DNA from 3 places in the Streptomyces sp. NPDC099050 genome. Region 2 is predicted to be linked to each of the others. Evidence: riboswitches for the same ligand, from Rfam matches in the RefSeq annotation. Region 2 holds a riboswitch; each other region holds the start of a gene.
The links. A riboswitch is a leader RNA that binds a small molecule or an ion and turns the genes downstream of it on or off. The one in region 2 is predicted to bind cyclic di-AMP.
Positions count from the first base shown of each region.

Region 1 (3,268 bases), on a different contig from region 2:
TGAGCCGGCGGCTCGGCGGTCGGCGACGGCCCACCTCGTGGGGCGTCAGTCCAGCAGCCGCTCGCGGAGGCTGGCGAGGGTCTCGGGCATGAGCCCGAGGCCCTCGGCGAGGTAGCGCTCCACGCCGCCCCACTCCTCGTCGATGGTGTCGAAGGCCGTGGTCAGATACGGGGCGCGGGCGTCGAAGAGCGGGGCGAGCAGCTCCATCACCTCGGGGGCGCGGGCCTCGGGCGCGTCGCTGCCCCGGCGGACCCGGTAGCGGTTGTGCGGCGCGTTCGACTCCAGGTAGTCCGCCAGGATCGCCTCCCGCTCCACGCCCAGCGCGAGCAGGGTGACGGCGATCGACAGGCCGGCCCGGTCCTTCCCGGCCGCGCAGTGCATGAGGGCCGGGACGCTGTGCTCGGCGAGCGCGTGCACCACCCGGCTGTGCTCGGCGGTACGGGTACGGATCATCGCCCGGTACGAACGGGACATCCGGTCGGCGGCCCTGCCCTCGCCCAGGAGCTCGCGGAGGTCCGCCAGCTCCCCGTTGCGGACCATCTTCCAGAACTCGCTGCCGTCGGCCGGATCGGACAGCGGGATGTTGACGTTGAGCACCCCGGGCAGCTCCACGTCCGGACCCTCCAGCGCGTGGTCGGCTCCGTTGCGGAAGTCGAAGACGGTGTGCAGTCCGAGCGACCCGAGGAATTCCGCGTCGCTTTCGGTGGCATGCGCCAGATGTCCGCTTCGAAACAGTAGTCCCGACTTGACCCTGCGGCCGTCCGTGGTCGGCAGCCCGCCCACGTCGCGGAAGTTGCGCACTCCGGTCAGTGCCGGCTCCTCGTGCGGACTCTGGGGTATCGGCTGGGTCACCGGGCTCCTCCGTGTGGTCGTCGTTGATGGTGTCCGAATTGCGCCGGTTATGGCCAACTTGCCATAGCGAGAGGCGAGATCGGACACGCCTCCGTGAGCCAGATCATACGGTGACGTTGAGTGGCTGATCGCGAATGTCGAATTGCCTTGCTGGGGCGGTTGTTGGAGGCGCGGAATGGACGGAGGGTGACCAGAATTCCGGCGGCCCGTCATCTTCAAGATTCCATTGGGGAATTCATGACTTGTTCCCTGCGGCCGCACTCGATTACGTTCGCGATCGATCCGGACGGACCGCCTAATCCTGCCGCCGACCGGAAACCGCACCCGACTATTCACGCGCGCGGCAGGAGCGGGGGAACCAGGTAAGCCGCTGTTCCGGATCTCCGGTTGAGATCTTTACAACGGGACAGCTCGGGGTGAAGCCGTACAAGTGCTGTTCACCGGCACAGGGGCGGCCGGACATCTCCAGTCCGAACCCGACAGCTCACCTCGCAGGCGTCGGAGAGGAATTCACCATGCACGGAACGGGTAAGCACCGCCGTCCCAAGTCCCGCTCGATATCCCGCGGATTCGCCGCCGCCGGCACCGGCGGCGCGGCCCTCGCGCTTCCGCTGCTCGGCGCCACCGGCGCCCACGCCGCGGGAGTCCCGGCCGCGGCGCCCGCCGCCGCTCCGGTCCTGGCCCCGCAGGTGGCGGCCGCGCAGGCCGTGGCTCTGCAGGCCGTGGCTCTGCAGGCGGGCGCCGCCCTCCAGGCCGCGCCGGCCGCCGCGCAGAGCGCCCCCACGGTCTACACCGTGGTGCCGGGCGACTACCTCTCCAAGATCGCCGAGCGCCAGCAGCTCACCGGTGGCTGGGAGCAGCTCTACGCGGACAACCGCGAGGCCGTCGGCACCGACCCGTCGCTGATCCACCCGGGCTTGGAGCTCACCCTCGGCGCGAAGGGCGCGGCTCCGGCCGCGGCCGCCGAGTCCGCGCCGGCCGGAACGCCGAAGCCGGCCAAGAAGTCCGCTTCGTTCGGTTCTTCCACTTCTGGCGATTCGTCGGATTCCTCCGGTGAGGGTTCCTCCGAGTCGGGCTCCAACGACGGGGCGGCCGCCCCCGAGGACGCCGCGCCCGCCGAGCAGCAGGGCGGTTCCGCGTCCACCGGCTTCGTCGCCCCGGTCGGCGGCGGCCCCTCCACCGCGTACAAGACCGCCGGTTCCATGTGGTCCAGCGGCTACCACACCGGTGTGGACTTCTCCGCCGGCACCGGCACCACCGTCAGGGCGGTCGGCGCCGGCACCGTGGTCTCCGCCGGGTGGAGCGGCTCGTACGGCAACGAGGTGGTCATCCGGCACACGGACGGCAAGTACAGCCAGTACGCGCACCTCTCCCAGCTGTCCGTCTCGTCCGGCCAGAGCGTCACCGGCGGCCAGAGCATCGGCCTCTCCGGTTCCACCGGCAACTCGACCGGCCCGCACCTGCACTTCGAGATCCGCACCGGGCCCTCGTACGGCTCGGACATCGACCCGCTGGCCTACCTGCGGTCGAAGGGCGTCAGCATCTGAATCCGAGGCGCTGTCGGAGGTGCCGGTTAGGCTGCGCGTTCCGGCACGGGACGGGACGGGCGTGGCATGAAGATCAGCGCAAGGGAGCTCAACCGCTCCACCCTCGCACGGCAGTTGCTGCTGCGGCGCGAGGTGATGGGCGTCGGTGACGCGGTCCGCCGGGTGGTCGCCCTGCAGGCGCAGCTCGCGGCCTCGCCGTACCTCGCGCTGTGGAACCGGCTCGCCGGCTTCGACCCGTCGGACCTCGACGCCGCCTTCACGGGGCGCGAGGTCCTCAAGTCGACGCTGATGCGGCTGACCCTGCACGCCGTGCACGCGCAGGACTACCCGGCCTTCCGGGAGGCCGTGCAGCCGTCCGTACGGGCCGCCCGGCTCGGGACCCGCTTCACGGACTCGGGGCTGACGGCCGAGGACGCCGACGCCCTCGTGCCGGAGCTGCTGGACTTCGCCGACCGGCCCCGTACGACGGCGGAGTGCGAGGCCTGGCTCGGACACCGGCTGGGGGCCGCGCCGCGGCCGGGAGCGTGGTGGGGACTGCGGCAGTACGCACCGCTGCTGCACGCGCCCACCGCCGCGCCGTGGTCGTTCGGGGAACGTCCCTCGTACGTCGCGCCCCCGAGCCGGCCGCGCACCGTACCGGCGGACCCGGAGGCTTCGGAGGAATCCCTGCGGACGCTGGTCCTGCGCTACCTGGAGGGGTTCGGGCCGGCGTCGGTGGCGGACGTGGCGCAGTTCTCCCTGGTCCAGCGGACCAGGGTGCGCCGGGCCCTTGGCGCGCTGGAGCACTCCGGACGGCTCGACCGGCTGACGGGACCGGCGGGCGAGGAACTGTTCGACGTCCAGGGCGCGCCGCGTCCGCAGGAGGACAC
Region 1 covers NZ_JBIWAE010000016.1:148,695-151,962, reverse strand. Annotated here, with positions in the region: gene ACIQV3_RS25790 (tyrosine-protein phosphatase) at 46-852, opposite strand; cyclic di-AMP (ydaO/yuaA leader) riboswitch at 1,168-1,365, shown strand; gene ACIQV3_RS25785 (peptidoglycan DD-metalloendopeptidase family protein) at 1,368-2,399, shown strand; gene ACIQV3_RS25780 (winged helix DNA-binding domain-containing protein) at 2,466-3,268, shown strand, end outside.
Region 1: another riboswitch for cyclic di-AMP. It lies ahead of ACIQV3_RS25785 (peptidoglycan DD-metalloendopeptidase family protein); the one in region 2 lies ahead of ACIQV3_RS07500 (M23 family metallopeptidase).

Region 2 (3,268 bases):
CTGTCCGAGGGCACCGACAAGCGCTCCGCCGAGGAGTTCGCCGCCGAGCTGGAGCGCTGCGGCGCCACCCTCGACGCGCACGCCGACCACCCCGGCCTGCGGGTCTCCCTGGAGGTCCCGGCCTCCCGCCTGCACAAGGCGCTGGGGCTGGTCGCCGAGGCGCTGCGCGCACCGGCCTTCGCCGACGCCGAGGTCGACCGCCTGGTGCGCAACCGGCTCGACGAGATCCCGCACGAGAGCGCCAACCCGCAGCGCCGCGCCGCCAAGCAGCTCTCGAAGGAGCTCTTCCCGGCCTCCCTGCGGATGTCCCGCCCGCGTCAGGGAACCGAGGAGACGGTCGCCCGCATCGACTCCGCGGCCGTACGCGCCTTCTACGAGGCCCACGTGCGCCCCGCGACCGCCACCGCGGTGGTCGTCGGCGACCTGACCGGCATCGACCTGGACGCCGTCCTGGCCGACACCCTGGGCGCGTGGACCGGTGACACCACCGCCCCGCGCCCGGTCCCGCCGATCACTGCCGACGACACGGGCCGCGTGGTCATCGTGGACCGGCCCGGCGCGGTCCAGACGCAGCTGCTGATCGGCCGCATCGGAGCGGACCGGCACGACCGGGTCTGGGCGCCCCAGGTGCTCGGCACGTACTGCCTGGGCGGCACGCTCACCTCCCGGCTGGACAAGGTGCTGCGCGAGGAGAAGGGGTACACGTACGGCGTGCGCGCCTTCGGCCAGGTGCTGCGCTCCACGGCCGACGGCAAGGGCGCCTCGATGCTCGCCATCAGCGGCTCGGTGGACACGCCGAACACCGGCCCGGCCCTGGACGACCTCTGGACGGTGCTGCGCACCCTCGCGGAGGGCGGCCTGACCGACGCCGAACGGGACGTGGCCGTGCAGAACTTGGTGGGCGTGGCCCCGCTGAAGTTCGAGACCGCCGCCTCCGTCGCGGGCACGCTCGCCGACCAGGTCGAGCAGGAGCTCCCGGACGACTACCAGGCGCAGTTGTACGCGCGGCTGGCCGAAACGGGGACGGTGGAGGCCACTTCGGCGGTCGTCAGCGCCTTCCCGGTGGACCGTCTGGTCACGGTCCTGGTCGGGGACGCCTCGCTGATCGAGGAGCCGGTACGGGCCCTCGGGATCGGTGAAGTGACCGTGGTCGCCAACTGATCGCCAACTGGCCTGTCACTGAAGGGGCTCCGGTGGTTTGTCCGCCGGGGTCCCTTTTGGGCTCCTTGTCTCTTTTCTGGTGTGGTTGCTTGTATGTGGTGTGGCGTACGCAACAAAAGAGCGTGTCTGTTTGGTGATTGGCTGATGATCCGCCTAGCGTCGGCCGTGCTGTCCGTCAGTTGTAAACGCCGCGTCCGCGGCACCGGGCAGCGATCGCCGAGTCCCCGTCAGGCGCGAGCCTGGGGAGCCGGGGACCCACTTGTGTCCCTGGGGTGAATCGGACCGCCTCGCAAGAGGGGGCCCGTAGGAGACCTTCCTGCTCCGAACCCGTCAGCTAACCCGGTAGGCGAGAGGGAAGGAAAGGATCAGCCCCTTCATGGCGTTTGGCAGTAGTGCCGCCGGCAAGCACCGTGGCTCGAGCCGTCTGAGCCGCAAGACCGCCGGCTACGCCGGCATAGCCGCCCTCGCCGCCACCGGCGTCGTAGGCTCCCTGGCCGGCCCCGCGTTCGCCGCGGACAAGTCCCCCTCCGTGGAGGACACCGGCGCCCTGAACACCATCGTGCTGGCCGACGAGCTCGCCGGTGACGTAGAGGCCCAGGCCCAGTCCCAGGAGCGGGCCGCCGAGGCCGCCGCCGCCAAGGCGCAGGCCGAGGCCGACGCCCGCCAGCGGGCCGCCGAGGCCAAGGCGAAGGCCGAAGCCCAGGCCAAGGCCGAGCGCGAGGCCGCCGAGCGTGCCGCCCGCGAAGAGGAGCGCAAGCGCCTCAACACCTTCGTGTCGCCGCTCGACAACACCTCCATCAGCACGCAGTACCACGCGGGTGGCGGCATGTGGTCCTCCGGCAGCCACACGGGAATCGACTTCCGCGCCGCCTCCGGCACCGTGGTGCAGGCCGTGGGTCTCGGCACCGTGGTCGAGGCGGGCTATGGCGGCGCGTACGGCAACAACGTCGTCATCAAGCACGCCGACGGCACGTACACCCAGTACGGGCACATGTCCTCGCTGAGCGTCTCCGTCGGCCAGCAGGTCGTCCCGGGCCAGAAGATCGGCCTGTCGGGCTCCACCGGCAACTCCAGCGGCCCGCACCTGCACTTCGAGGCCCGCACCGGCGCCGACTACGGTTCGGACATCAACCCGGTGGCGTACCTGCGCTCGCACGGCGTCAGCATCTGACCCGCTCGCCCCACCGCACGTCTTCCGCGGAGGCCCCGGCTCTTTGAGAGCCGGGGCCTTCGTCGTGTTTCGCGCTCCGCGTGTGTGAATGTTTCGTATTTCCGGCCGTCCTCGGAAATTATCGTGTGTTGCAATAGAGTCGCACCGCGCACAGTCATACGAAAAAGGCGGAGGTCCGGTCTTGCGTATTCCCGCGCACACGGTATGCACAGCGATCCGCGAAGACATCGTCTCCGGGGTGTTCGGGCCCGGCGCCCGGCTGACCGAGGAAGTGCTGGCCCGAAGGTACGGAGTCTCGCGCGTTCCGGTCCGCGAGGCGCTGCGCACGCTGGAGTCCGAGGGGTTCGTGACCACCCGCCGGCATGCCGGCGCCTGCGTGGCCGAGCCGACCGAGCAGGAGGCGGCCGACCTCCTGGAGCTGCGCATGCTCCTGGAGCCCCTCGCTGCCGCCCGGGCGGCCAGACGCCGCAGCGAGGCCCACCTCAAGGTGCTGCGGGGCCTGGTCAGGCTGGGCCAGGAGCGGGCCAGGCGGGGCCAGGGGGAGGATCTGCGCTCCCTGGGCGGCTGGTTCCACGAGACGCTCTCCCAGGCCTCGGGCAGCCCCGGGCTCATCGCCCTGCTCACCCAGATGCGCCACAAGGTGGCCTGGATGTACGTGGTGGAGGCCCCGGTGCGGCCCGCGGAGTCCTGGGCGGAGCACGGCGCGATCGTGGACGCGGTGGCCCGGGGCGACGCCGAGCGGGCCCGGGCGCTGACCGCGGCCCACGTGGACCGGGCGGCGGGGGCGCACCGGATGCGCGTGAGGACTTTGCAACCTGCCGTAAACACGGCGAGCGTTCCGCATTAACAAACGCCGTATACAAAGGGGGGATATTCGGGCCGGTAATTCGCGCCCGCGCCCCGCTTTTCATGACCCGCGCCCCGGGTGTCACTGTG
Region 2 covers NZ_JBIWAE010000003.1:374,991-378,258, reverse strand. Annotated here, with positions in the region: gene ACIQV3_RS07505 (M16 family metallopeptidase) at 1-1,161, shown strand, start outside; cyclic di-AMP (ydaO/yuaA leader) riboswitch at 1,366-1,525, shown strand; gene ACIQV3_RS07500 (M23 family metallopeptidase) at 1,538-2,332, shown strand; gene ACIQV3_RS07495 (GntR family transcriptional regulator) at 2,514-3,179, shown strand.

Region 3 (3,268 bases), on a different contig from region 2:
GGGCTCGACTTCGCCGAGCGCGCCGACCTGGCCAGCCGCTCCCAGCAGATCGCGGTCGCCGAACGGGTGCTGGCTTCCCAGGGCCCCCAGGCGTGGCCGCTGTGCGGAGTGCGGGCCGGTCTGACCCAGGACGGGCCCGCCGCCGTGGTGGACCCGGGCCTGCCCGGCGGTTCCGGATCCGTCACCCCGGCCCCGTCCCGTCCGGACGACACCGTGCCCCACACCGGCTCGGGCAAGCCGTCCACGGACTTCGGGGCCCCTACGCCGAAGACCCCGGCGCCCGAGGCCCCGTCGGCCTCGACGCAGCCCGGCTATCCGATCGGCGTGCCCGGCGAACTGCCCGTCATGCCCGCGCCGGACCTGGAGACGCCCCCGGGGCTCCCGGGCGACCCGACGCCTCCCACGAGCCCGACGCCTCCCACGGGCCCGGTGGACCCCACCGCCCCGGTGGGCCCGGTCAATCCCGTCGATCCGACCGCTCCGGTGGACCCGACGGCGCCGCCGTCCGCGGACCCCACCGCGCCGGTGGGCCCGACGGCTCCCGTCTCCCCGTCCAACCCGGGGGACGCCACGAACCCGGCGAACCCGACCAACCCGACCAACCCGGGGAATTCCGCGAACCCGGCAAATCCGGCCAACCCGATTGATCCCACGGCCCCGACGACTCCGGCCGCACCCGGCGCCTCCACCGCTCCGAGCGCGCCGGCGACCCCCGGCGCGACCCCCGGCGCGACCGAGGGCGGCGGCAAGCACCGCGGCCCGGCCGCGCTCGAGACGTCCGCCGCGCCTGATGCCGCGTCGGACCCCACGTACACCGTGAAGGCGGGCGACAGCCTCATCGCGATCGCGGACGCCAACGGAGTGAAGGGTGGCTGGAAGGGCCTCTACGAGGCCAACGAGCAGGTCATCGGCGGCGATGCGGACCTGATCAAGCCCGGTCAGAATCTGGATCTAACGCATCAATAAGGGCACTTAAGGCGCCCGGAACCAGCTGATTGTCCGTTTTCTGTAAGTGAGACATGTGTCTCTTCAGGTCAACTGGCGTGTCCGGCCCGGAGCGTTCCGCAAACCCCGCCCTCACCTGCGCAAACGCCCTTCCGGGGAGCGCAAGTAGGCACCGATTCCCCCCGATGTCCCTCGTTGAACATCGGGGGGAGACCTGTCTACCTTCTGAATCGCTCGCCACCGCGGGCTCCTTCGACCGCATCGCCGAATCCTGCCGGCGGACGGAGGGAACACTCGTCGCGTAAAGCGCCGAAGGCAGGAGCGGGGGAACCAAGGTAGGCGCCGGTCGCGGCCGTTGAGAGACGGTCACATCGCCGGCTAGGGGTTAAGCCAAGCGCTAGGTCGCTCGGCCGGGCACTCACTCGCCCGAACCCGACAGCTCACCTCGTAGGCGTCGGTGAGGAGAACTCCATGCTGCTTTCGGGCAAGGGCAAGCACCGTCGTGGCTCCAAGGCCGTCCGCATCGTCACGCTCGCCGGTGTCGCCGGTGTGGCCGTGGCCGCGCCGCTGATGGCCGCGGGCACCGCCTCCGCCGCGACCGGCGCCGAGTGGGACCGCGTCGCCTCGTGCGAGTCGGGCGGCAACTGGTCCATCAACACGGGCAACGGCTACTACGGCGGCCTGCAGTTCTCGTCGTCCACCTGGGCCGCGTTCGGTGGCAAGGCGTACGCCGCGCAGGCCAACCAGGCCTCCAAGTCGCAGCAGATAGCCATCGCCGAAAAGGTCCTCAAGGGCCAGGGCAAGGGCGCCTGGCCGTCCTGCGGCGTCGGCCTGTCGAACTCCTCCTACACCGGCGGCGGCTCGGGGACGACCACCCCCTCCAAGCCGAAGACCCAGCCGAAGCCGGCTGCGCCGAAGCCGAAGGCCGAGGCTCCGAAGAAGGAGACCAAGCGCGTCGAGGCTCCGACCACGCGCTCCGAGCGTCCGGCCGCCGCGCCGAAGACCGAAGCCCCCAAGACGGGCAACGGCTCTTACGAGGTCAAGTCCGGCGACACGCTGGGCGCGATCGCCGACGCGAACAAGGTGTCCGGCGGCTGGGAGAAGCTCTTCGACCTCAACAAGGAGATCCTGTCGGACGCCGACCTGATCTACCCGGGTCAGAAGCTGAACCTCAGCTGAAAACCGTGAGAACGCTCGCGGCCGCTTTCGCGACGCGCAGTAGTTCCACCGCGTAGTTCCACCAGAGATTCCACCGCCCGGCGCGCAACCCCCTTCGCGCCGGGCGGTGCTGTGTGCGGATGTTCTCCGCCTGACGGAGCCTCCGGAACGCAGATGATCAAGGGTCCTATGTCCTGTAAGAGGGGCATTCAGGCCCTTTTTCGTCCCAGCCCCCGGGCGGTCGGCTGGCCGAGTGCCCGGAGGCGGTTAGGCTCTAAGCGGCAAGGCCATCCCACGGCCTGACACGCCACCGCACACCCAGCGTCACATCCCAGAAGGAGATGCTCGTGCCGTCCATCGACGTCGTCGTAGCCCGGGAAATCCTGGACTCCCGAGGCAATCCCACGGTCGAGGTCGAGGTGGGCCTCGACGATGGCAGCACCGGCCGTGCTGCAGTCCCGTCCGGCGCCTCCACCGGAGCGTTCGAAGCCGTAGAGCTCCGCGACGGTGACCCCAACCGCTACATGGGCAAGGGCGTCGAGAAGGCCGTCCTCGCCGTCATCGAGCAGCTCGGCCCGGAGCTCGTCGGCTACGACGCCACCGAGCAGCGCCTGATCGACCAGGCGATGATCGACCTGGACGCCACCGAGAACAAGGCCTCCCTCGGCGCCAACGCCATCCTGGGCGTCTCCCTCGCCGTCGCGCACGCCGCGTCCGAGGCCTCGGACCTCCCGCTGTTCCGCTACCTCGGCGGTCCGAACGCGCACCTGCTGCCCGTTCCGATGATGAACATCCTGAACGGTGGGTCGCACGCCGACTCCAACGTCGACATCCAGGAATTCATGATCGCCCCGATCGGCGCGGAGTCCTTCTCCGAGGCCCTTCGCTGGGGTGCCGAGGTCTACCACACGCTCAAGAAGGTCCTGCACACCAAGGGCCTCTCCACCGGTCTTGGCGACGAGGGCGGCTTCGCGCCGAACCTGGAGTCGAACCGCGCCGCGCTGGACCTCATCGTCGAGGCCATCAAGCAGGCCGGCTACGTCCCGGGCACCCAGATCGCGCTCGCGCTCGACGTCGCCGCGTCCGAGTTCTACAAGGACGGCAACTACGAGTTCGAGGGCAAGTCCCGCTCGGCCGCCGAGATGACCGACTACTACGCCGAGCT
Region 3 covers NZ_JBIWAE010000026.1:26,225-29,492, forward strand. Annotated here, with positions in the region: gene ACIQV3_RS33145 (transglycosylase family protein) at 1-966, shown strand, start outside; cyclic di-AMP (ydaO/yuaA leader) riboswitch at 1,243-1,414, shown strand; gene ACIQV3_RS33150 (transglycosylase family protein) at 1,417-2,124, shown strand; gene eno (phosphopyruvate hydratase) at 2,445-3,268, shown strand, end outside.
Region 3: another riboswitch for cyclic di-AMP. It lies ahead of ACIQV3_RS33150 (transglycosylase family protein); the one in region 2 lies ahead of ACIQV3_RS07500 (M23 family metallopeptidase).